One region of the Rothia amarae genome, then DNA from elsewhere that is predicted to be linked to it. Evidence: predicted binding sites of a transcription regulator. Region 1 holds the regulator's gene; each other region holds the start of a gene.

What was found. Region 1 encodes LexA, which represses DNA repair genes until DNA is damaged. Its sites were predicted from a motif close to TCGAACANNTGTTCGA; they were not measured.
Region 2: a site for LexA is predicted at 1,889-1,904, ahead of ACFR81_RS09940 (LexA family protein). Genes of this name have one in related genera too.
Region 3: a site for LexA is predicted at 1,659-1,674, ahead of uvrA (excinuclease ABC subunit UvrA). Genes of this name have one in related genera too.

Annotation. Positions count from the first base shown of each region.
Region 1 covers NZ_JBHUCN010000014.1:111,792-115,074, forward strand. The annotation lists gene ACFR81_RS09470 (ATP-dependent DNA helicase) at 1-1,537, shown strand, start outside; gene lexA (transcriptional repressor LexA) at 1,631-2,347, opposite strand; gene ACFR81_RS09480 (LysM peptidoglycan-binding domain-containing protein) at 2,593-3,018, shown strand; gene ACFR81_RS09485 (histidinol-phosphate transaminase) at 3,054-3,283, shown strand, end outside.
Region 2 covers NZ_JBHUCN010000015.1:48,679-51,961, forward strand. The annotation lists gene ACFR81_RS09935 (Y-family DNA polymerase) at 51-1,457, opposite strand; gene ACFR81_RS09940 (LexA family protein) at 1,447-1,878, opposite strand; gene ACFR81_RS09945 (histidinol-phosphate transaminase) at 2,028-3,182, shown strand.
Region 3 covers NZ_JBHUCN010000005.1:61,937-65,219, reverse strand. The annotation lists gene ACFR81_RS01705 (formate--tetrahydrofolate ligase) at 1-744, shown strand, start outside; gene ACFR81_RS01700 (MBL fold metallo-hydrolase) at 852-1,538, opposite strand; gene uvrA (excinuclease ABC subunit UvrA) at 1,724-3,283, shown strand, end outside.

The DNA of each region.
Region 1 (3,283 bases):
TTTACGTTTGCGGAAATGGGTGGACACTACAGATACCGGTGACCGCGATGAGTTGATGCCTGGTGTATCGGATCGCGCGTGGCGGCAGGTTTCTGTCTCTTCTGCAGAATGCTTAGGTAAGCGGTGTCCTTTGGTGGATTCTTGCTTTAGCGAGTTAGCTCGTGCCCGGGCATCTGAATCCGACATTGTGATTACCAATCATGCCTTACTAGCCATTAACGCTTTTGAAGGTATCGGCGTTTTGCCCGAGCATGAAGTCGTGATTATTGATGAGGCCCATGAGCTTGCTGATCGGGTGACCGGCGCGGTGACAGGTGCACTCTCTCCACTGATGATTTCTTCAGCAGCGAGGTCTATTCGCAAGCATACCAAGGCTAGCCATGAACCTCTTGAACAAGCCGGACGGGCATTGGACCAGGCTCTCGATGGTGTGCCTGCCGAATTGCTGCCCAAGGGGTTACCGCCGCGAGTTGCATCAGCACTACAGGCAGTACGAGATTCTGCTCGCGCGGCCCTTTCTGACACCAAGTCAGATTCTAAAGATACGGACGCTGGCAGACAGATGGCACGCGCCAAAGTCACTGAGGTGCTAGAACTTGCCGAACGAATGCTGGGTGTCAATGATGAACACGAGGTGGTATGGGTATCCCGCCAGGGGTCCTGGGAACCAGGACGGGGATACATAGCTGCCGATGATTCTGATCCTGCGACCTTGAACGTAGCACCGCTTTCAGTAGCGGGGCGCTTACGCGAAGGATTATTTGACGGTAGAACTGCGGTTCTTACCTCGGCAACTCTCACCGTAGGTGAGTCATTCGATGCTGCTGCAGGCGCCCTCGGGTTGCAGGGCCAGGGCGCACCGCGCTGGGAGGGTATCGACGTGGGGTCTCCCTTTGATTACCCCAAACAGGGAGTTCTATATCTAGCCTCCGACTTGCCCAAACCTGGGCGTGGTATTTCCGAAGAACAGCTCCAGCGAGTAGTGGAGTTAGTAGAAGCATCCCGCGGCGGCGCGCTCGGTTTATTTTCGTCCAAACGAGCAGCCGAATTAGCTGCAGAGTACGTGCGCGAACATACCGATTTGAATATTTTGGTGCAGGGGGAGTCCTCTCTGCGCGCTTTGGTGAAAGAATTTTCAGAGGATGTTAATTCCTGTCTCTTTGGCACCATGAGCCTCTGGCAAGGCGTTGATGTACCCGGTGATTCGTGTCGACTAGTGATGATGGATCGCATTCCGTTTCCTCGGCCCGACGATCCGCTGTCTGCCGCACGCACCCGTGCCGTTGCACAGAATGGCGGAAACGGTTTTATGGCTGTTTCTGCTTATCATGCGGCTATCCGCATGGCTCAGGGGGCCGGACGATTGATTCGTTCGGTGGGGGACCGCGGCGTCGTCGCTGTTCTGGATTCACGCATAGCAACCCAACGCTACGGTTCGTATATTGTGCGAGCGCTACCGCCGTTTTGGACGACGCAACGTACTGAAATTGTCATCGGTGCTTTGGAACGATTAGCAGCATCGGTGAATAAAGAATAGTCTCTGGAATGAACGGGGAAGTCCGTTGATTTAACCTCAAAGCGGGGCGCGAATACTCAATTCGCGCCCCGCATTGTGCGGTTGAAAAATATATTAGAGGCTTCTGAGAACCGAAACTACCTTGCCCATGATTGTTGCTTGATCTCCAAGAATGGGCTCATATTGAGTGTTCTGTGGCAACAACCAGGTATGCCCATCTCGCTGGCGAAACGTCTTTACCGTTGCCTCATCGTCCAAGAGCGCAGCCACGATGTCGCCATTGTTGGCGGTATTTTGGGTGCGGACTACTACCCAGTCACCATCGCAGATCGCGGCATCTACCATTGAATCTCCCTTGACGCGCAACATGAAGAGTTCTCCATTACCTACAATTTGGCGGGGGAGAGTCATGACATCTTCAATGGACTGCTCGGCAGTGATGGGGCCACCAGCGGCGATTCGACCTACCAAAGGAACGGTCGCTGTCTCGGCAGATGACTGGTCAAACTGAGGTAATTGAATGAGCTGAGCGAACGATTCAGTGGGAGCAGTTTTTCCTTCGGTAGCTTCCTCGTTAAGAATTTCAAGAGCGCGAGGTCGTTTGGGATCACGTCTGATGTACCCCAACTCTTCCAGACGGTTGAGCTGGTGCGTCACCGAGGACAGCGAAGCCAGCCCGACGATGTCTCCGATTTCTCGCATAGAAGGAGGGTATCCGCGCGTTTCGATTTCCTCCGAGATAGCCGTGAGGATTTTCTGTTGACGCGCAGTGAGCGGACGGCGCGCTGCGGGGCTTGCGCTCGGGTCAGCGTGGTTCTTGATGTCGCTCACAGTGTTTCTCCTTGATGCTTATCTTGTCAGACCCCCTCAGCAGAATATGTAGAGAACTTGCATGTTCGAGAAAGAGGGTGTGCTTTCCCTCAACTTTAATGCAAATCCCATCGAAAACCAAACATTTGTTCTAATAAATCTCGACTATGTTCGAATTATCTGATAGAACATATATACGACCTTCGAACAGATATTCGAATCAAATGTTCGAAGGGCCTCACACATCACTCAAAAGGAGAGTTCACATGAGCGCATATTCGCTTTCGCCTCATGCGGCACCCAAACGATTGACTTCTACCCGCCGCTCCACCCCAATTCGTCCGCAACAAAAGGTTTCTTCTAAGCCTTCACCGCGCTGGAAACTTACGCGCCGAGGAAAGCTTCTCTTCAGGGGATTGCCGTTGATCACATTAGCTGCGCTTATAGTGCTGGGAGCCATCGCACTTATTAACCCTTCAGAAGCTCATGCAGGGAAAGAGGGAGCCTCCAGCGTGGTTACGCAGGAAATTACCGTCCAGGGTGGGCAAACTCTATGGGATATTGCGTTAGAAGTTGAAACTTCTGCTGATACTCGCGACGTCGTACAACAGATCATCGAAATTAATGATTTGAAGGGGAGTTCTATCGATGCGGGGCAACGGTTAGAAATTCCTCTATACGCTGAGAAATAAGAGCATCGATGGGTCAAGCTCGTTAGACTTTAGCTGTGACTGAAGCTATGGAAAATCTTGAAAATTTACCTCTCCGAGAAGACCTGCGAGGGCGTTCTCCCTATGGTGCTCCTATGTTGGACGTGCCGGTCACCCTGAATGTCAACGAGAATACGCACCCTATGCCGGTTGAGGTTGTAGAAGCTATTACTCGAGAAGTGGCTGAAACAGCGAAGACACTCAATCGTTATCCAAATCGAGAATTCACAACCTTGAGGAAGGAGCT
Region 2 (3,283 bases), on a different contig from region 1:
AAAAGTAATTTCTTGGTATCTGGCAGGTCGATGCGTTGATGAAATCCCCGCTAGCGTACGGAAGCTCTCACTAGTTCATCCCAGTGTGTCGTTCCTCGGCGCGAGAGAAGCTCTCTCTTCATCTCCCACACCGGTTTACGAGTGAAGCCCGCTCTGCCTAAGCCGAGTGATCCCTCCCCGCATTTTTCTTCCACCTGAGAAATCAGAGAGGCAACGTTTCTTCTTTCATGACTGTACTGAAACATCTCAAATGCAATAGAGGAATCCTCCGGAGCGAGATCCGTCAGCATAATCCCCGCCCTTGCATAACGGGGACCATCAAAATCGGTACGATCTAATAGAGTAAGCGCTGCTTTAGTCAGCACTGCGGGGTCAGCGGTTCGTGCCTGTAACGTGACCGCGGAGGTAGGGAAAACCATGTTCTTCCCGTAAAAACTTGTAGCGCAAAAAGCAGTCAAAAGTTTCGCCTGCTGTCCATCGCGAACTAATCTCTTAGAAGCCCTTTGCGCATAAACACTCATTACCTGAGCCATATCTTCTCGATCAACAATGGGGTAAGAGAACGATCTTGAATAAATCAACTGATCTTTAAATTTCCGCACTGGTTCTAAGGGGATGCAGGACGTCCCCCGCAACTCTAATACCGTGCGCATGAGCACTATAGAGAACCGTTTACGAATAGTAGAAAGATCGGCGGTCGCTAAATCTCCGATAGAAATAATTCCCATGCTGGCTAATTTCTTGCGAGTCCTTGAGGCAACTCCCCATAGCTGATCCACCGGTAAATGGTGGAAAAGATGGGCACGGCGTCCAGAGGGCAGTAGATTCCACACACATACCCCGCCCAGGCGGGGAACATTCTTAGCGGTCTTATTGCTGAGTTTGGCCAAAGTTTTAGTAGCAGCAACCCCTACACACACCGGCACGCCGATGCGTCTTGCAATATCGTCCTTGATGCACCGGGCAATATGCGCGGCTTGGCGAGTAGATAGACGAACCGTCAGAAACGCCTCGTCAATGCTATATTGCTCAAACCCCTGGGCATACTCGCGCAAAACCTCCATTACCCGGTTACTAATGTCGCCGTATAACTCATAATTCGACGACCGGGCAATAACCCCTCGCGCTTCAGCTCCTTCTTTTACCTTGAACCAGGGTTCCCCCAGCCGGTAACCCATTGCTTTTGCCTCTGCTGAGAGCGCCACCATGCAACCGTCGTTATTAGAGAGCACTACTACAGGCTTGCCGTTCAATGAAGGGTCGAGAATGCGCTCGCAGGAGGCATAGCAAGAGTTGATGTCGACGTGGAAGTAGAGTAGCTGAGGCTTATGTTCGGGGAGAACCAAGGATGGAGGACTGCTGGGTTGGCAGGATATCGAACTCTGGTTCTGGGCGTGAAGGATGGCGGGCGGAGGGTGGTTTTGAAAATCCTTAGCAGAGAGGGCTTTAGCCCACATGGTGAAGGCACCTCGTTACTACTCCAAAAATCATAAAATCTGCGTATTCAGAGATGGGGATAGCGGGGTAGGCGGGATTTTCGGGAAGTAGCCAGCCTTGACCGTCGGGGCTGCGGCGGAATCTTTTGACGGTGAATTCCCCGTCTAATGCTGCGACGACGATGGCGCCCTCATGAGGTTCAAGGGATCGATCTACGATAATTTCGTCCCCATCTGAGATTCCTGCATCCACCATGGAATCTCCGTAAACGCGCAGAATGAAAGTTGCTGCTCGATCATGAATGAGAACCTCGTTTAAATCCAAGGTGGTTGCTGAATAGTCCTGGGCGGGGGAGGGGAACCCTGCGGGCACGCGGACGTCGGCGGTGGGGTAAGTTGCGGGCGCTGGGGAAGTGAGGCGCGCGAGAATCACTGCTTTCATGCCTTAAGAATAGAACATAAATTCTAAAATATGTATCAGTATTAGAATATAGCTTCTAAAAATTAAGAGAAATGCCATACTGAAAGCAACAAGCGAGAACTCATATAAGGGTAGAGACTGTGTGAGCTAGAACAACTATGATGAGAACCATGACTGATGTAAATGCATATCTTGAAACGGAAAGTAAGCTGAATCCTTCTCCCCGCCCGGTTTTTGACCGGCTGCCTAAATACGCAGCGGGCAAGCCTCCTGTAGCGGTAGAGGGGCTGGAGCAGTTCAAACTTTCTTCGAATGAGAACCCCTGGGGACCTGTACCAGAAGTTGCTGACATTCTTTCCCAGTTTGATACTGTGCATCGCTACCCGGATCCCCTCTCCACTCGTTTGCGTGGGGTTCTGGGCGAACAGCTAGGTGTTGATCCAGAGGATATTGTGACTGGTGGTGGGAGCTTGGGCGCGCTCATCCAGATTCTTTCTACTTTCGCTGGCGCCCAGGACGACGGTAAGAAAGACGAGGTTATCTACGCGTGGCGCTCGTTCGAGGCATATCCTATTTGTGTGGGGCTAGCCGGTGCTGAAAGTATCCAGGTTCCCAATAAAGCTGACGGTTCACATGATTTAGAAGCAATGCTGGCGGCTATCACTGAGCACACCCGCGTCATTCTTCTCTGTACTCCTAACAACCCTACTGGTCCGGCGCTTACCGAAACCCAGGTACGGGATTTCCTAGAGAAAGTTCCTTCCCACGTGGTGGTAGTAATTGATGAGGCTTACTTCGAGTTCTGCTCCGCCTCAGAAATTCCAGAGGGTGAAGAACCTCCGGTCAACGGTTTGGACATTTACCCCGACTACACCAACGTCGTAGTGTTGCGTACTTTCTCTAAAGCCCAGGGCTTGGCTGGGTTGCGTGTGGGCTATTCAATTTCTCACCCGGAGATAACCCAGTATCTTCGCGTTGCCGCTACTCCTTTTGCAGTGACTTCTCTGGCGGAAGAGGCTGCTATCGCCTCGGTAAAGCACCACGATGTAGTGATGGATCGGGTGCGGCACTTAGTTTCTGAGAGAGAGCGAGTCAAAAAAGCGCTTGAAGATTTAGGTTGGTGGATTCCTGAGACCCGCGCTAATTTCGTGTGGCTGGCATTGGGCGAGCACTCTCCTGAGTTTGCTCGACGAGCCGAGGAAGTCGCACTGTCTGTGCGAGCTTTTGGTACCGAGGGTGTACGCGTCAGTATTGGTGAAGACGAAGCGAATACCCGCTTCATTTCACTGTGCCAGAACTTCGAACATGGACCGAAGAAACCGTAACTCTATATGGGCTAAAAGTAAGTTCTGATGAGGCATAAGGGCATCTTATTTGTACTGAGGGCTCCTAATCCCGAGGCAACTAGGGTGCCCTGCCTCTCAGA
Region 3 (3,283 bases), on a different contig from region 1:
AAGTCCGGTCTGAAGCCTAACGCTGCAGTTCTGGTTGTCACCGTACGTGCGCTGAAGTCTCACTCCGGCCTCTACAAAATCACCCCCGGCAAGCCCCTTCCAGAAGACATGCTCAAGGAATCACCTTCAGACGTTAAGGCAGGCGCAGCTAACCTCCAGAAGCACATCGAAATCGTTCGTAGCTTCGGTGTTCAGCCGGTTGTTGCTATCAACGCATTCCCCACCGACTTCGACTCAGAACACGACGCCATCCGCGAAATCGCAGAGGAAGCTGGCGCTCGCGTCGCTATCCACCGCGGTGTTGCAGAAGGTGGCGCAGGTGTCACCGAGCTTGCTGAAGCTGTTGTCGAAGCATGTGACGACAAGAGCGACTTGGTCTACACCTACGAAGACTCTGACTCACTGGAAACCAAGATTGAGAAGGTTGCAACCAAGGTTTACGGTGCTGACGGCATCGAGGTTGCTCCCGCAGCGAAGAAGCAGCTCAAGCGCTTCGAAGAGCTCGGCTTTGGCGATCTCCCCGTAGTTATTGCAAAGACCCACCTCTCCATCTCATCCGATCCTTCACTCAAGGGTGCACCCACCGGCTGGACTCTTCCTGTTCGTGAAGTACGTTTGGCTGCTGGCGCAGGATACGTTTACGCCATCTGCGGCACCATGCGTACCATGCCCGGTTTGGCAAAGACCCCTGCAGCAGGTCAGATGGGCTTCGACGAGAACGGCAACATGTACGGTCTCTCCTAAGCCTTTTACGCAACTGAAAAAGGTTCACAAAGATAGAAATAAGGGCTCCCGCTCATTTGAGCGGAAGCCCTTATTTTCTCCGTTTATCTGTGAAGAACTAAAGCGTTTTACCAGCCGCGTTCTTCCCATTCTTCAAGGTTCCCGCGGTCAACACCCAACGTAGTGGCATTACCATGCCCCGGGAGCACAACTGTCGAATCATCGAAACGGTCGAAGATCTTGGTTTTTACATCGTGAAGCAGGCTCTGAAAATCTTCGGGAGAGTTAGTCTTGCCGACGCCGCCAGGAAACAACGAATCACCGGTGAAAATAACGGTGGGGTAAGCTTCGTCTTCATCATCCAAAACAAAGGCAATAGAACCCGGAGTATGTCCAGTCAAATGGATGGTCTGAAGAATCCAGGAATCATAGGTCAGCTCTTCATCTCCGAGTAGGGTACGCTCCACCTCAACTTTCTCCTGCTCAGCAATAGCTCCGGCGTCCATCTGACCCGCCACAGTAGTCGCCGAGTAATGAGAAGAAACATCTTTGAGCGCACGAATATGATCCCAATGCCCGTGGGTTGTCAAAACATCTTTCAACGATGTGGAATGTGTATTAGGAGCATCTTCTTCTGCCGCAGCTCGAACAAACTCCTTAATCTGCTCAAACTGATCTGCGGCGTCAATCAAAACTTGCTCGCCACTCTGCTTAGAGGTCAAAAGATAAACATTATTATCCATATCAGACACAGAAATGGAACGAATCGTATAGCGGGGATGGTCAACAATCAGGTTTCCTGCGGGAGTATTCATAGCTCAATGATAATTGTGCAGATAAACAAACTCCAGAGCACACTAGTACTGCCGACGAGCTGAGAGAACAAATAAGCCAACAGCCGAAAAAACCAACTCAACTGGGCCACTATTTCGTACTAGAATATATCTTCGAAGTGAGCTGTTTGCTCAAGACACTGATTCCCCACAGTCAAAGGACCATGATGGCTAAAGCTCCTGCTCAAACCGGCGTACAGGACCTCACTCACATTCACGTACAAGGCGCTCGCGAGAATAATTTGAAGAATGTGGACCTCACAATTCCTCGTAACGCTATGGTGGTTTTCACCGGACTTTCGGGTTCAGGCAAATCATCTTTGGCTTTTGACACCATTTTTGCTGAAGGACAGCGTCGATACGTTGAGTCGCTCTCATCCTATGCCCGCATGTTTTTGGGGCAGGTAGATAAGCCCGACGTCGACTTCATCGAAGGTCTATCCCCGGCTGTTTCCATCGATCAGAAGTCCACCTCTAAGAACCCTCGTTCTACCGTGGGTACTATTACCGAGATTTACGACTACATGCGCCTGCTATGGTCGCGCATTGGTCGCCCGCACTGTCCTGAATGCGGTGAGGAAATTACGCAGCAAACTCCCCAGCAGATTGTCGATCAGCTCATGAGTTTGCCTGAGCGCACCAAACTGCAGGTGCTCGCTCCCGTTATATCCGCGCGTAAGGGCGAATTCGTTGATCTGTTTAAAGATCTTGCGTTACAGGGATATTCGCGTGCGCGCGTAGATGGCGAAACCATTCAGCTCTCCGAACCGCCTAGGCTTGAAAAGCAGTATAAGCACACCATCGAGGTGGTAGTAGATCGCCTGGTCATCAAAGAATCTGTACATCAGCGCCTCACCGACTCCATCGAAACCGCTCTGAAACTTGCAGACGGTCGCGTCATGGTGGATTTAGTGGATGAACCTGCAGATTCACCCGAACGCGTTCGGACGTTCAGCGAAAATCTTTCCTGCCCCAATAACCACCCGTTGCAGATTGATGAGATTGAGCCGCGCGCTTTCTCTTTCAACTCACCTTTTGGCGCCTGTTCGGCGTGTGACGGCATAGGCTCCAAGTTGCAGGTCGATGAAGAACTCGTTATTCCTAACGCAGATTTGACACTGGGTGAAGGCGCTATCGCTCCCTGGTCGCAGGGTAAAGCCACTACCGAATACTGGCTACGCCTGCTTAAAGGCTTGGGTAAAGAGGTAGGGTTTGACCTCAACACCCCGTGGAAAGACCTCCCCGCGAGAGCGAAGAAAGCCGTACTCAACGGCAAAGACTTCAAAGTGACGGTTTCTTACAAGAACCGTTTCGGCCGCGAACGCCGCTACACTTCGGGCTTTGAAGGCGTCTACGCCTACATCAAGCGCAAACACGAGGAAACCGAGTCTGACTGGTCGAAGGACCGTTACGAGCAGTACATGCGCAATGTCGCCTGTGAAGCCTGTAATGGCGCTCGTCTCAACCCCACCATTTTGGCTGTGCTAGTGGGTGGAAAATCGATTGCAGACGTTACAGGTATGCCCATGCGCGAGTCCCTCACCTTCATGCGCAAACTCGAACTCAACGATCGTGAAGCAAAGATCGCTGAACTCGTACTGCGCGAAATTGATGCCCGTCTGCAGTTCCTGCTCGACGTCGGACTAGACTACCTCACACTTTCCCGCCCCGCAGCCACACTCTCAGGTGGTGAGGCGCAGCGCATCCGCCTGGCAACACAGATTGGT